Regions from separate parts of the Corynebacterium freneyi genome, predicted to be linked through region 2. Evidence: riboswitches for the same ligand, from Rfam matches in the RefSeq annotation. Region 2 holds a riboswitch; the other holds the start of a gene.
The links. Region 2 has a riboswitch for thiamine pyrophosphate ahead of thiC (phosphomethylpyrimidine synthase ThiC). Riboswitches for the same ligand answer to the same signal wherever they lie in the genome.
Positions count from the first base shown of each region.

Region 1: linked by a shared signal. The riboswitch ahead of CFREN_RS08945 (bifunctional hydroxymethylpyrimidine kinase/phosphomethylpyrimidine kinase) and the one ahead of thiC (phosphomethylpyrimidine synthase ThiC) in region 2 are both predicted to bind thiamine pyrophosphate.

Region 1 covers NZ_CP047357.1:2,018,683-2,024,468, reverse strand. Annotated here, with positions in the region: gene CFREN_RS08955 (MBL fold metallo-hydrolase) at 13-684, opposite strand; gene CFREN_RS08950 (S-(hydroxymethyl)mycothiol dehydrogenase) at 741-1,808, opposite strand; gene CFREN_RS08945 (bifunctional hydroxymethylpyrimidine kinase/phosphomethylpyrimidine kinase) at 1,999-3,624, opposite strand; TPP riboswitch at 3,615-3,712, opposite strand; tRNA gene CFREN_RS08940 (tRNA-Asn) at 3,916-3,990, shown strand; gene CFREN_RS08935 (LiaF domain-containing protein) at 4,179-4,850, opposite strand; gene phoH2 (RNA 5'-3' helicase PhoH2) at 5,157-5,786, shown strand, end outside.
Region 2 covers NZ_CP047357.1:332,346-338,131, reverse strand. Annotated here, with positions in the region: gene CFREN_RS01520 (vWA domain-containing protein) at 1-1,133, opposite strand, end outside; gene CFREN_RS01515 (hypothetical protein) at 1,133-1,843, opposite strand; TPP riboswitch at 2,079-2,195, shown strand; gene thiC (phosphomethylpyrimidine synthase ThiC) at 2,188-3,900, shown strand; gene CFREN_RS01505 (Na/Pi symporter) at 4,167-5,435, shown strand; gene CFREN_RS01500 (hypothetical protein) at 5,465-5,740, shown strand.

The DNA.
Region 1 (5,786 bases), 1.2 Mb from region 2:
CCGAATCCCGGGTCAGTAGCCCCGGCGGATCCACTCCTCGAGATGCGGCGCCTCGCGGCCGATGGTGGTGTGGTCGCCGTGGCCGGTGCGGACGATGGTGTCCTCCGGCAGGGTCAGCAGGTTGTCGCGGATCGAGTCGATGATGGTGTCGAAGTCCGAGTAGGACCGGCCGGTCGCGCCGGGCCCGCCGGAAAACAGGGTGTCGCCGGAGAACAGCTCGCCGGCTTCGGGCACGTACAGGCAGCAGGACCCGGGGGAGTGGCCCGGGGTGTTGACGACGACGACCTCGGTGCCGGCGACTTCGAGCTTTTGGCCGTGCGTCAGGGGGGCGTGGCCCAGGTCGCCCCACGTCTGCTCCCACAGCATCTGGTCGCCGGGGTGGACGAGGATCGGGGCGTCGAGCTTCTCGGACAGTTCGGGGGCGACGGTGATGTGGTCGTTGTGCGCGTGGGTGCACACGATGGCCTTCACGCGGCGGCCGGCGACGGCGTCGATGATCGGCTGGGCGGTGTGCGCGGCGTCGACGACGATGACTTCGTCGTCGTTGCCGAAGACCCAGATGTTGTTGTCGACGTCCCATTCGCCGCCGTCGAGGGCGAACGTGCCGGACGTGACGACGTGGTCGATGAGCAGGTCGCCCTGCTTTCGGATGCGGTTGGCGGCGTCGTGCGAATCGGTGCTCATTGGTGCTCTCTTCCGGTTGTCGAAAGGGATGGTGCGGTGGGGAGGGGGCGGACGGGCTACAGCGTCACGACCGACCGCAGGACCTTGCCGGCCTTCATGGTGTCGAATGCTTCCTCGACGTCGTTCAGGCCGATGCGTTCGGTGACGAAGTCGCCCAGCGGCAGGCGGTCGTCGAGGGACAGGTCGACGAGCATGGGGAAGTCGCGTTCCGGCAGGCAGTCGCCGTACCAGCTCGACGTCAGGGAGCCGCCGCGGCCGAAGACGTCGAGCAGCGGCACCTCGAGGTTCATCGTCGGCGAGGGTACGCCGACGAGGACGACGCGGCCGGCGAGGTCGCGGGCGTAGAACGCCTGAACGTAGGTTTCGGGGCGGCCGACGGCGTCGATGACGACGTCGGCGCCGAAGCCGCCGGTGAGTTCCCGGATTTGCTTGACGACGGGGTCGTCTTCGCCGGTGGCGTCGGGTGCGGTGGCGGCGAGTTCCTTGGAGTTGATGACCTCGGTGGCGCCGAACTCGCGGGCGGTGGCGAGCTTGTCGTCGGAGATGTCGACGGCGATGATCGTCGTCGCTCCGGCCAGCTTCGCGCCGGCGATGGCGGCGGTGCCGACGCCGCCGCAGCCGATCACGGCGACGGATTCGCCGCGGGTGACTTCGCCGGTGTTGATCGCGGCGCCGATGCCGGCCATGACGCCGCAGCCGAGCAGGCCGACGACGGCGGGGTCGGCGGAGGGGTCGACCTTGGTGCACTGGCCTTCGTGGACGAGCGTCGCGTCGGAGAAGGCACCGATGCCCAGGGCCGGGGTCAGCTCGGTGCCGTCGGCAAGCGTCATGGGCTTGGATGCGTTGTGGGTGTCGAAGCAGTACTTCGGTTCGCCCTTCTTGCAGGCGCGGCACTGGCCGCACACGGCGCGCCAGTTGAGGACGACGAAGTCGCCGACCTTGACGTGGGTGACGGCGTCTCCGACCTCGGAGACGATGCCGGCGGCCTCGTGGCCGAGGAGGAAGGGGTAGTCGTCGGCGATGTCGCCGTCGCGGTAGGCCAGGTCGGTGTGGCAGACGCCGCAGGCCTGGACGTCGACGATGACGTCGTTGGCGCCGGGGGCGGGGATGACGATGTCGACCATCTCCACCGGGGCGCCCTTCGAGCGGGCGATGACGCCGCGCACGGTGCGGTGGGCGCCCGCGGCGGAAGCGGCGTCGGCGGTTCCGGCGGCGCCTTCGGGGTTGTCGGAAGCGGTCCGGGGATGGTTCGCGTCGTTGTCGGTCATGCGTCCCAGCGTAGGGAGACTTCCGGAATCATGCCCGCAGCCCGGCTCACCGGCGCATCGGCGCGGCGAAGAATTCCACCTCGTGCCAGGACGACAGTCGGAAGGCCCGGTCCATGGCGGCGCGCTCGGTGGTGGTGGCGGTGGTGGCGTGGCGGGAGCAGATGTCGATGGCCTTGGTGGTGTCGGCGTCGAAGGATTCGTCGGCGTAGGTGTCGAGCCATCGCGAGTACGGGTGGCTGGGGTGGTTGAGGGCGATGAGACGGTGGCCGATGTCGCGGTAGAGCCAGAAGCAGGGGAGGACGGCGGCGATGAGTTCGCCGTAGGAGCCGCGGGCGGCGGTGGCGACGAGGTGGTCGACGTAGGCGCGGGTGACCGGGGACGCATCGATGGCGCCGGCCCCGGTGTCGCCGGCGTCGTCGCCGAGGAAGCTGCGGTGCAGTTCCATTTCGCCGGCGAGGGCGCCGTGGGCGGCGTACGACCAGAACATCTGCTCGTCCTGCGTCGGCGCCAGCGCGGATGCGGCGGCCAGGGCGCGGGCGTAGCCGTTGAGGTACAGGGCGTCTTGGGCGAGGTAGAAGCGGAAGGCTTCTTCGGGCAGGGTGCCGGAACCGAGGCCCTTGACGAAGTCGAGGTCGTCGATGGCGTCGCGGAGGTCGGCGATCGATTCCCACCACTGGTCGGCGATGGTGGCGGCGTTGGGGGCGAGGCCGCGTTCCCACAGTCGCGCGAAGTGGTGGATGGGGCCGCTGCCGTGTCCGACGTCGAGTTCGTCGGCGTGGCGCAGGGAGGAGGTCATCCAGGATTTGGCGGTGTCGACGGCGAGCACGGGGTCGCCGGTGCGGGGCCACAGGGCGGCGATGGCCGCGGAGATGGAGCAGCCGGTGCCGTGGGTGTTGCGGGTGTCGATGCGGGGTCCGGTGAACCGTTCGGCGGAGCCGTCGGGGCGGACGAGGGCGTCGATGACGGTGTCGTCGGTGAGGTGGCCGCCCTTGGCCAGGACGAGGACGTCGTGGGCGGCGGCGACGGCGTGGGCTTGGTCGAGGGCTTCGCCGGCGGTGGCGGCGGGGGCGGTGCCGGCGAGGACGGCCAGTTCGGGGATGTTGGGGGTGACCAGGTCGACGTGGCGCAGCAGGTCGTGCAGGGCTTTTTCGGCGTCGGCCTTGAGCAGTCGGTCGCCGGAGGTGGCGACCATGACGGGGTCGAGGACGACGATGGGGGCGGGCGCGCCCTCGGGGGAGATCGTGCCGTCGACGGATTCGCCGGAAGCCCCGTCGTCGGAGTGGCTGGTGCGCTTGGGCAGCGTGTCGAGCCAGTCGGCGACTTCGGCGATGATGGGCGCATCGAAAAGCATGCCGATTTTGATGGCGTCGATGGTGACGTCATCGGACACCGCATCGAGTTGGGAGCGCAGGAATTCGATCGGCGGCACGTGGACGTCGCGGACCCCGGTGGTGTTCTGGCTGACGAGGGCGGTGACGACGCCCATGCCGTAGGCGCCGTGGGCGGAGAAGGCCTTCAGGTCGGCTTGCAGGCCGGCGCCGCCGCTGGGGTCGGTGCCGGCGATGGACAGCACGCGGGGGATGCGGCCGGTGACGGAGGCGCCGCAGGTGATGCAGCCGCCGTTCCAGTCGTCGGGGAACTGCCGGTATGCGGGTGTGCGTGCGTCGCCCATTGCAACATCCTTTCGCCGGTGTTGGCCGGATCAAGTTCGGCGGGTGTGTTCTCAGCCCGGTCCGTCGCGGGCACCCCGTGTCGCGCGTCACGTTAGCAAAGGTTGGGGGTTGCTTTGCGACGTCGTCCGTGGTGCCGGTCCGGTGTGCGGGTGCGGGCGCCGGTGGGGTGTGTGGCGCAGTTTCGCAATGCTCGGCGGTGGGGTGGAAATGCCGCGTGAACTGCTGATTTGGTGTCCATATGCGATCTGGGTAGAGTAATGATCCGTTGCACGGAGACGTGCCGGAGACATTCCTCCATAGCTCAATGGCAGAGCATTCGACTGTTAATCGAAGGGTTGCTGGTTCGAGTCCAGCTGGAGGAGCCAAAACAGCAGGTCAGAGGGTAAAACCTCTGGCCTGCTTTCGTCTTTTCGGTCGAAAAGGACCATTAAAGGACCGAAAAATGCAGGATTAATCCCCGCGCCGGGTGGCCGGGGCTTTCCCGTCGGCAGTCGCGCACGGTCAGATTGGGCATGAATCGTCAGTGGTCGCGCACGGTCAGGTCGGACATGAATCAGCGGTCGCGGACGATCAAGTCGGACATGAAGAGGAAGCCGTCGAGCACGACGGTCAGTCCGTTGGCCGGTGCGGATGACGAGGTCTTGTTCTTCACTTCGCCGAGCAGCGCCGTCGTGTCGTCGACGATGGCGGTGCCGGGCGGGACGATGATTTTCGCGTCGGAACAGAGGGCCTGGAAATCCAGGACGATCCGCTCGGCGGGCCAATCTGCCTGGCGCAGGTCGAGTTTCACCTCGCCGAGCAGGGCCCACCATGTGGTGTCGGCGCGCGGGGCCCAGCGTCCGGTGAACTTCTTGTCGGACAGCAGGGCGGGGCGTCCCTCTTGCCGGTCGGAGTCCGGGGTCCGGCCGATGAGCTCCAGGCCGTGGCCGGTGCGGCCCTCCGGGCGCGGTCGGTAGGGGTCGGGTTGGCGGTAGGGGTTGTCGCTCCGGGCGGTGCGCAGCGGATCCGGGGCGGGGGCGGTGTCGGCGGGGCGGGCCGATTCGATCCGTTCCAGGCGTCCCGCGATGGCGTCGAGTTCGGGGGAGTCGTCGGCGAGTTCGTCGTCCCATACCCGTGCGCAGAGCTCGTCGTACTCCCCGATGCTCAGTTCCGCGCGTCCGACGGCGGTTTCGAGCCTGGATTGCAGATGTTCGCGGCGCTCGTGGGGCGTTCCGGGGTTGGTCATGGGGTCGAAATTACCCGTTTCGGGGCCTGCCCGGTGGGGTCGGCGCGGGGGCGGACGGCGGCTGCGTGGACGTCGTCAAGCCTCTGAACTGCGATGATGTGGGCGTAGCCGCAACTTAACGGGAAGTTCATCTTCCACCAATGTGATTTCCACCCTCGTTACCTACCCTGGCGTGTGCCCGGCAGGGGGAAGCTGTCGGGCGGAACAGGAGCCACGTTGCGTACCACGACCGCGACCACTGACCGAAACCCTCTGATCCGGGATGGGGAGGTGGTGGCCGCGGGCGCGACGTCGCACGGCGCCACCATCGATTCCACCCTGCCCGCAGGCGGGTCCGACGATGCCGGACGCCGGGACACGGCGCTGCGCACCTACGTGCTGGACACGTCGGTGCTGTTGTCCGACCCGCACGCGCTGCGGAAGTTCGCCGAGCACTCCGTCGTGCTGCCGTTGGTGGTGATCAATGAACTTGAGGCCAAGCGGCACCACCCCGAGCTGGGCTGGTTCGCCCGGACGGCGTTGCGCCAGCTCGAGGAGCTGCGGCACCGCCACGAGCGCCTGGATCTGCCGGTGCCCGCCAACGATGAGGGCGGCACGCTGCAGGTGGAGCTCAATCACACGGACCCGTCGGTGTTGCCGGCGGGTTTTCGCAATGATGCCAACGATCACCGCATTTTGGCCTGCGCCCTGAATTTCCGGGCGGAGGGCCGGGACACGGTGTTGGTGACCAAGGACATTCCGCTGCGGGTCAAGGCCGGTGCGGTGGGGTTGCCGGCCGACGAGTACCACGCGCAGGATGTGGTGGTCACCGGCTACACGGGGTTGGCGCAGGTGGGGGTGGCGTCGGAGGACATCGATTCGTTGTTCCGCAACGGGTTCGTCGAGCTTTCCGACGATGCCGTCACCGAAGAGGGGACGCCCGCGTCGGAGTTGCCG
Region 2 (5,786 bases):
CCGAAGGTCCAGTTGCCGGCCCATTCGTCGCCGCCGCGCTCCATGTCCACCTTCACGGAGCCCTTCGCGTCTTCGTTGCCCTCGGTGACGGTGATCGGGTTGCCGGCGATGTCGGACACGTCCCCGGTCAGGTCGATGGGTTCTCCGCCCGGCGGGGTCAGCACCGGAATGAGGGCACCGATGTCGTCGAGGCCGGGGCCGGTGGGCGTGACGCTGAGCTGCACCGGGGTCACGGAATCGTCGAGCGTGAACTCGACCGACTCGTCGATGTCGCGGGATTCGTCGTAGCCCAGGCCCAACGAGGGGGCCATCCTTTCGAACGCGGCGGTCAGCGCGGACGCGTCGGCGGCGGGGATGTACGCGCCGTTGGGGGCGAGGGCGGAGCAGTCGGTGCCCTCGGAGATCCGGCGCAGGTGCTCAGCGGGGTCGTCGTCGCCGTTGGACAGTCCGATGGTGAAGACCTGGATTCCGCTCGCGCGCAGCCGTCCGACGGGACCGTCGGCGTGGCACACCTGGTCCATGATGGCCGAGTCGTCCGCGGTGCCCTCGGCGGTCGGCTTGCCGTCGCTGAAGAACAAAACCGTGCGGCACGGGCTTTCGCTGTCCCGGAATGCCGCGGCCGCGCCGGTCAGGCCGGCGGAGTAATCGGTCCAGTTCTCGTTGGCGCGGTCGGCGAAGGCCTCGATGTCGTCGTCGACGTTGGTGCCGTCATCGTCGGACTCGAGGGCCGTCCAGTCCGTGGCCGCGTTGTAGTCTCCGCCGAAACCGGCGAGACGGACGTTGATGTCGCTGCCGGTGGCATCGGCGTAGTCGGCCATCTTCTTCACGAAGGCCTGGGCGGCGTCGACGCGCTTGGCGTCGGGGTCCGTGGCGGTGATGGCGTCGGTGCCGGCAAGCGAGCCGGATTCGTCCATGACCAGGAGGATGTCACCGGACTTCGAGCCGGCGATGCAGCCGGCGAACTCGCTGAGGGCGCGATCGCCGCCGCCTTGTCCGGAACCGAGCCCCTGCGCGAGCGCGCCGGCGGAACCGGCGACCATGGCCAGCGCCGCGACGCCGACGGCGCCGATGACGCGGCGGCCGGTGAATCGGCGGGCGATGCGGCCCGCCATCGTGGTTGCGTTGTCGAGCATCAGGCCACTCCCAGCTTCGACGCCCAGAGGGCGATTTCGATCGCGGTGACGATCACGGCCACCAGGCCGATGCCCGCCGCCGCGCGGTACAGGGCGATTTGTCCGGCGTTGCCGATGTACGGTCCGGACGCCTGCCGTTTCGTGTCCTCCGTGAGGTGCACGCCCAGCAAGATGAACGTGACGATCCCGGCCAACGCCCAACCGCCGAACGCGAGCGCGGAATAAGCGCCGTCGGTCGGCTCGGCGGTGAAGAACGCGACGATGCCGAGGACCAGGCCGATCACCGCGGTCACGGTCGCCGCGATGACCCACGGCCACGGGCCGGACCGGTAGGTGGTCGCGGCCCCGTCGGCGGGACCTGCGCCGGAGGGGTCGAAGCCCGCTCCCCCGGACGCGCCGCCGGTGCCGAAACCGCCCCCGCCGGAACCGAATCCATCGCCGCCGCCGAAGCTCGAACCGGATTCCGAGCCGAAGCCCCCGCCGCCGCCACCCGAAGGTGCGGTGCCGAAGCCCCCGCCGCCACCGCCGGAAGGCGCCGCGCCGAAACCGGAGCCACCCCCGCCGGGGGTCGCACCGAAACCGGAGCCACCCCCGCCGGGGGTGCCGAATCCTCCTCCCGAGCCGGAGGGTGGGCCACCGAATCCGGGATTCGACGCTCCGCCGAACCCACCTGACCGGGGCGTTTCCGAATTCCCGAAGGGTGTGCCCACTGTTCCACTGCTCCTATTGACGCACGAATGTCAGTTGTTCTCTGGACTATGTAAGGCCTCAATATCTTCGGCCGCAACTCTTTCCCCCGACTTTTCCGATGCGGCAAGCCCCCGGTTTGTTCCGGCCGATTCCCGGCCGCCACCCCCGTTTCACCCCCTCCCCACGGGGCCCGCGGCGAGCCGATCGTCGCGCCGCCCCTCGAATTTCATCGGGTACGCTCGACCGTCACAACCGAATAATCCCCACGGGAGCGCCCACCGAACCGGCGCTGAGAGGGCATCGGGAATGCGGATGCCGACCGTTCGAACCTGTCCGGGTAATGCCGGCGTAGGAAAGGATCGCGATGGCGAAAAACGCCACCAGCCCCATGGACGAGGCGCGGGACCAGGTCACCACCGGCCCGATCTATCGCTCCGAGAAGATTTACGACGACGTCGTGTTCGACGGTTCGCCGTTCGGTTCCGAAGATGTCGTCCTCCGCATTCCGGCCCGCCGGATCAACCTCACCGACGGCACGCATTTCGACGCCTACGACACGTCGGGCCCGTACACCGAGACCGACGCCGATCCGGATCTGCACGGCGGTCTGCCGAAGACCCGGGACTCGTGGCCGACTCCGCCTCCCGCGCCGGCGTCGTCGGAAAGCCCCGAACTGAAGGCGTCGACGCAGCTGGCGTGGGCCCGCGCGGGGATCGTCACCCCGGAGATGGCGTTCATCGCCGCCCGCGAGGACGTCGACCCCGAGCTGGTGCGCTCCGAGGTCGCGGCGGGCCGCGCGGTGATCTGCGCCAACAAGAATCACCCGGAGCTGGAGCCGATGATCATCGGCAAGAAGTTCGCGGTGAAGGTCAACGCGAACATCGGCAACTCGGTGGTCACGTCGTCGATCGCGGAGGAGGTCGAGAAGATGGTGTGGGCGACCCGCTGGGGCGCCGACACGATCATGGACCTGTCGACGGGCGCCGACATCCACGAGACCCGCGAGTGGATCCTGCGCAACTCCCCCGTGCCGGTGGGCACGGTGCCGATTTACCAGGCGTTGGAGAAGGTCAAGGGCGATCCGGCGAAGCTGACCTGGGAGATCTACCGCGACACGGTGATCGAGCAGGCGGAGCAGGGCGTCGACTACATGACCGTCCACGCCGGCGTGCTGCTGCGGTACGTTCCGCTGGCCGCCAACCGCGTCACGGGCATCGTGTCGCGCGGCGGGTCGATCATGGCGGCGTGGTGCCTGGCGCATCACCGCGAGTCGTTCCTGTACGAGAACTTCGCCGAGTTGTGCGACATTTTCGCGAAGTACGACATCACGTTCTCGCTTGGCGACGGCCTGCGCCCCGGTTCCATCGCCGATGCCAATGACGAGGCCCAGTTCGCGGAGCTGCGGACCCTCGGCGAGCTGACGAAGATCGCCAAGGCTCGGGGCGTGCAGGTGATGATCGAGGGACCGGGCCACGTGCCCATGCACAAGATCGCCGAGAACGTCCGGCTCGAGGAGGAGCTGTGCGAAGAGGCCCCGTTCTACACGCTGGGCCCCCTGGCCACGGACATCGCGCCGGGGTACGACCACATCACCTCCGCCATCGGCGCGGCGATGATCGCCCAGGCCGGCACGGCCATGCTCTGCTACGTCACCCCGAAGGAGCACCTGGGCCTGCCCAACCGCGACGACGTCAAGGTCGGTGTCATCACCTACAAGATCGCCGCGCACTCCGCGGACCTGGCCAAGGGATTGCCGCGCGCCCAGGAGCGCGACGACGCCCTGTCGAAGGCGCGTTTCGAGTTCCGTTGGCATGACCAGTTCGCGTTGGCCCTCGATCCGGACACCGCGTTGGAGTACCACGACGAGACGCTGCCTGCGGAGCCCGCGAAGACGGCGCACTTCTGCTCGATGTGCGGGCCGAAGTTCTGCTCGATGCGAATTTCGCAGGACGTCCGCGACTACGCCAAGGAGCACGGACTGGAGACGGTCGAGGCGATCGAGGCCGGCATGGCCGCGAAGGCCGAGGAGTTCGAGGCGGCCGGCGGTCGCGTCTACCTGCCCCTGACGTCGGAGTAGGCGAACGGCGGGGCGCCGGCGACGCCGAAATCCTCAGCGGCGGAAGCCATCACGGCTTCCGCCGCTTCTTCGTGCCGATGGGACGCACATCACCCCGGAGAACCGTGTTTGTTAACCTGCCGTTCAACTATTTGCCGTCATTGGTATACCTTGTCGCGCGATACTCTCGGCCACGTGTGCCCGGGCACGACCAGGGCGACGCACGGACCCGCACGCTTTCCCCCGAAACCACCGGGGACACCCGCGAGACCAGGAATAGAGAAACGATGACGACTTCCCGACACCCGGGCGACGACGCCCAGGTTCCGGCCGACGACACCCTTTCCGCAGGCGCCACCGCGACGATGACCGCCGATCACGGCGAGGACGTCGCCGCCAGCGAGGTCCCCGAGGGGCTGCAGCGCTTGCCGAAGTGGGTTCTTACGCTACTTGCCATCGGCACCTTGTACATGCTGATCGTCGCCATCGGCGTCATCGGCGACGGATTCAAGGGCCTGGGCAAGGACGCCGCCGAGGGACTGTTCGACTTCGCCACCAATCCGTTCATCGCGCTGTTCGTCGGCGTGCTGGCCACCGCGATCATCCAGTCGTCGTCGACCACGACGACGCTGGTGGTCACCGCCGTCGGCGCGGGTGCGTTGCCCCTCGAGGTCGCGGTGCCCATGATCATGGGCGCCAACATCGGCACCTCGGTGACGAACACGCTCGCCTCCTTCGGCCACGCCGGCCACAAGGACGAGTTCCGACGCGCCTTCGCCGCTTCGACGGTCCACGACTTCTTCAACCTCTTCGCGGTGATCGTCCTGCTGCCGCTGGAGATCTTCTTCCACCCGATCCAGAAGAGCGCCTCCTGGGTTTCCGACCAGCTCTTCGGCACCGTTCTGCCGGACCCTGGCCAGGCGGATCTCGTCGGCACGTTGACGGACCCGGTCGTCGACGTCATCGGGCTCGACGGCCTGACCGGCATGCTGCCGGGATCCGACGTCATCGCCGGCACCGTGACCATCCTGCTCGGCGTGGCCATGATCTTCTTCGCCGTCTCCTGGCTGGGCAAGATCCTGCAGCTGATCATGGTCGGCAAGGCCAAGACCATCCTGGAGAAGTCCGTCGGCGGCCACCCCCTCACCGCCATGGGCGCGGGCCTGGCGGTCACCGTCGCCGTCCAGTCGTCGTCGGTCACCACGTCGGTGATGGTTCCCTTCGCCGGCTCCGGCGCCCTGACCACGCGCCAGATCTACCCGCTGACGCTGGGCGCGAACGTCGGCACCACCGTCACCGCGCTCATCGCCGCGATGGCCGTCACCGGCGACGGCGCGAAGCTGGCCCTGACCATCGCCCTGGTCCACACTCTGTTCAACATCTTCGGCATCCTCATCATCTACGGGCTGCCGTTCCTGCGCAGCCTCCCCCTGATCGGCGCCGAGACGCTGGCCCGGGTCGCGGCCGAGCGCAAGATCCTGGCGGTCGCCTGGGTGCTGACGGTCTTCATCATCATCCCGGCCCTGACCATCCTCATCAAGGTCCTGTTCACCTAATTCCGCCGACCACGCATCAGGAGCACACCATGACGAACGCCCCCATCCGGAACGAGGAACACCCCGACATCGACACCGCGTCGATCGACGAGCTGGAGAAGATGCTCGCGGACGCCGAAAGCAGCATCCACGCCATCCGCGCCGAGCTCGCCGAGCGCCGCGCCGAGCAGCGCCACGAGCTGATTCAGGCGCTGCCGGACGACATCTCGACGTTCGAGGGCAGCTGGCGCAGCATCATCAAGATTCTTCGCGACGTCATCCGCGAAGAGCGCGAGACGCAGAAGGCCCTCAAGGCCGACCGGTAGCGCGGCGATCCTCCGCCCGCCGCACCATTCGGCGGGCGGGCACATC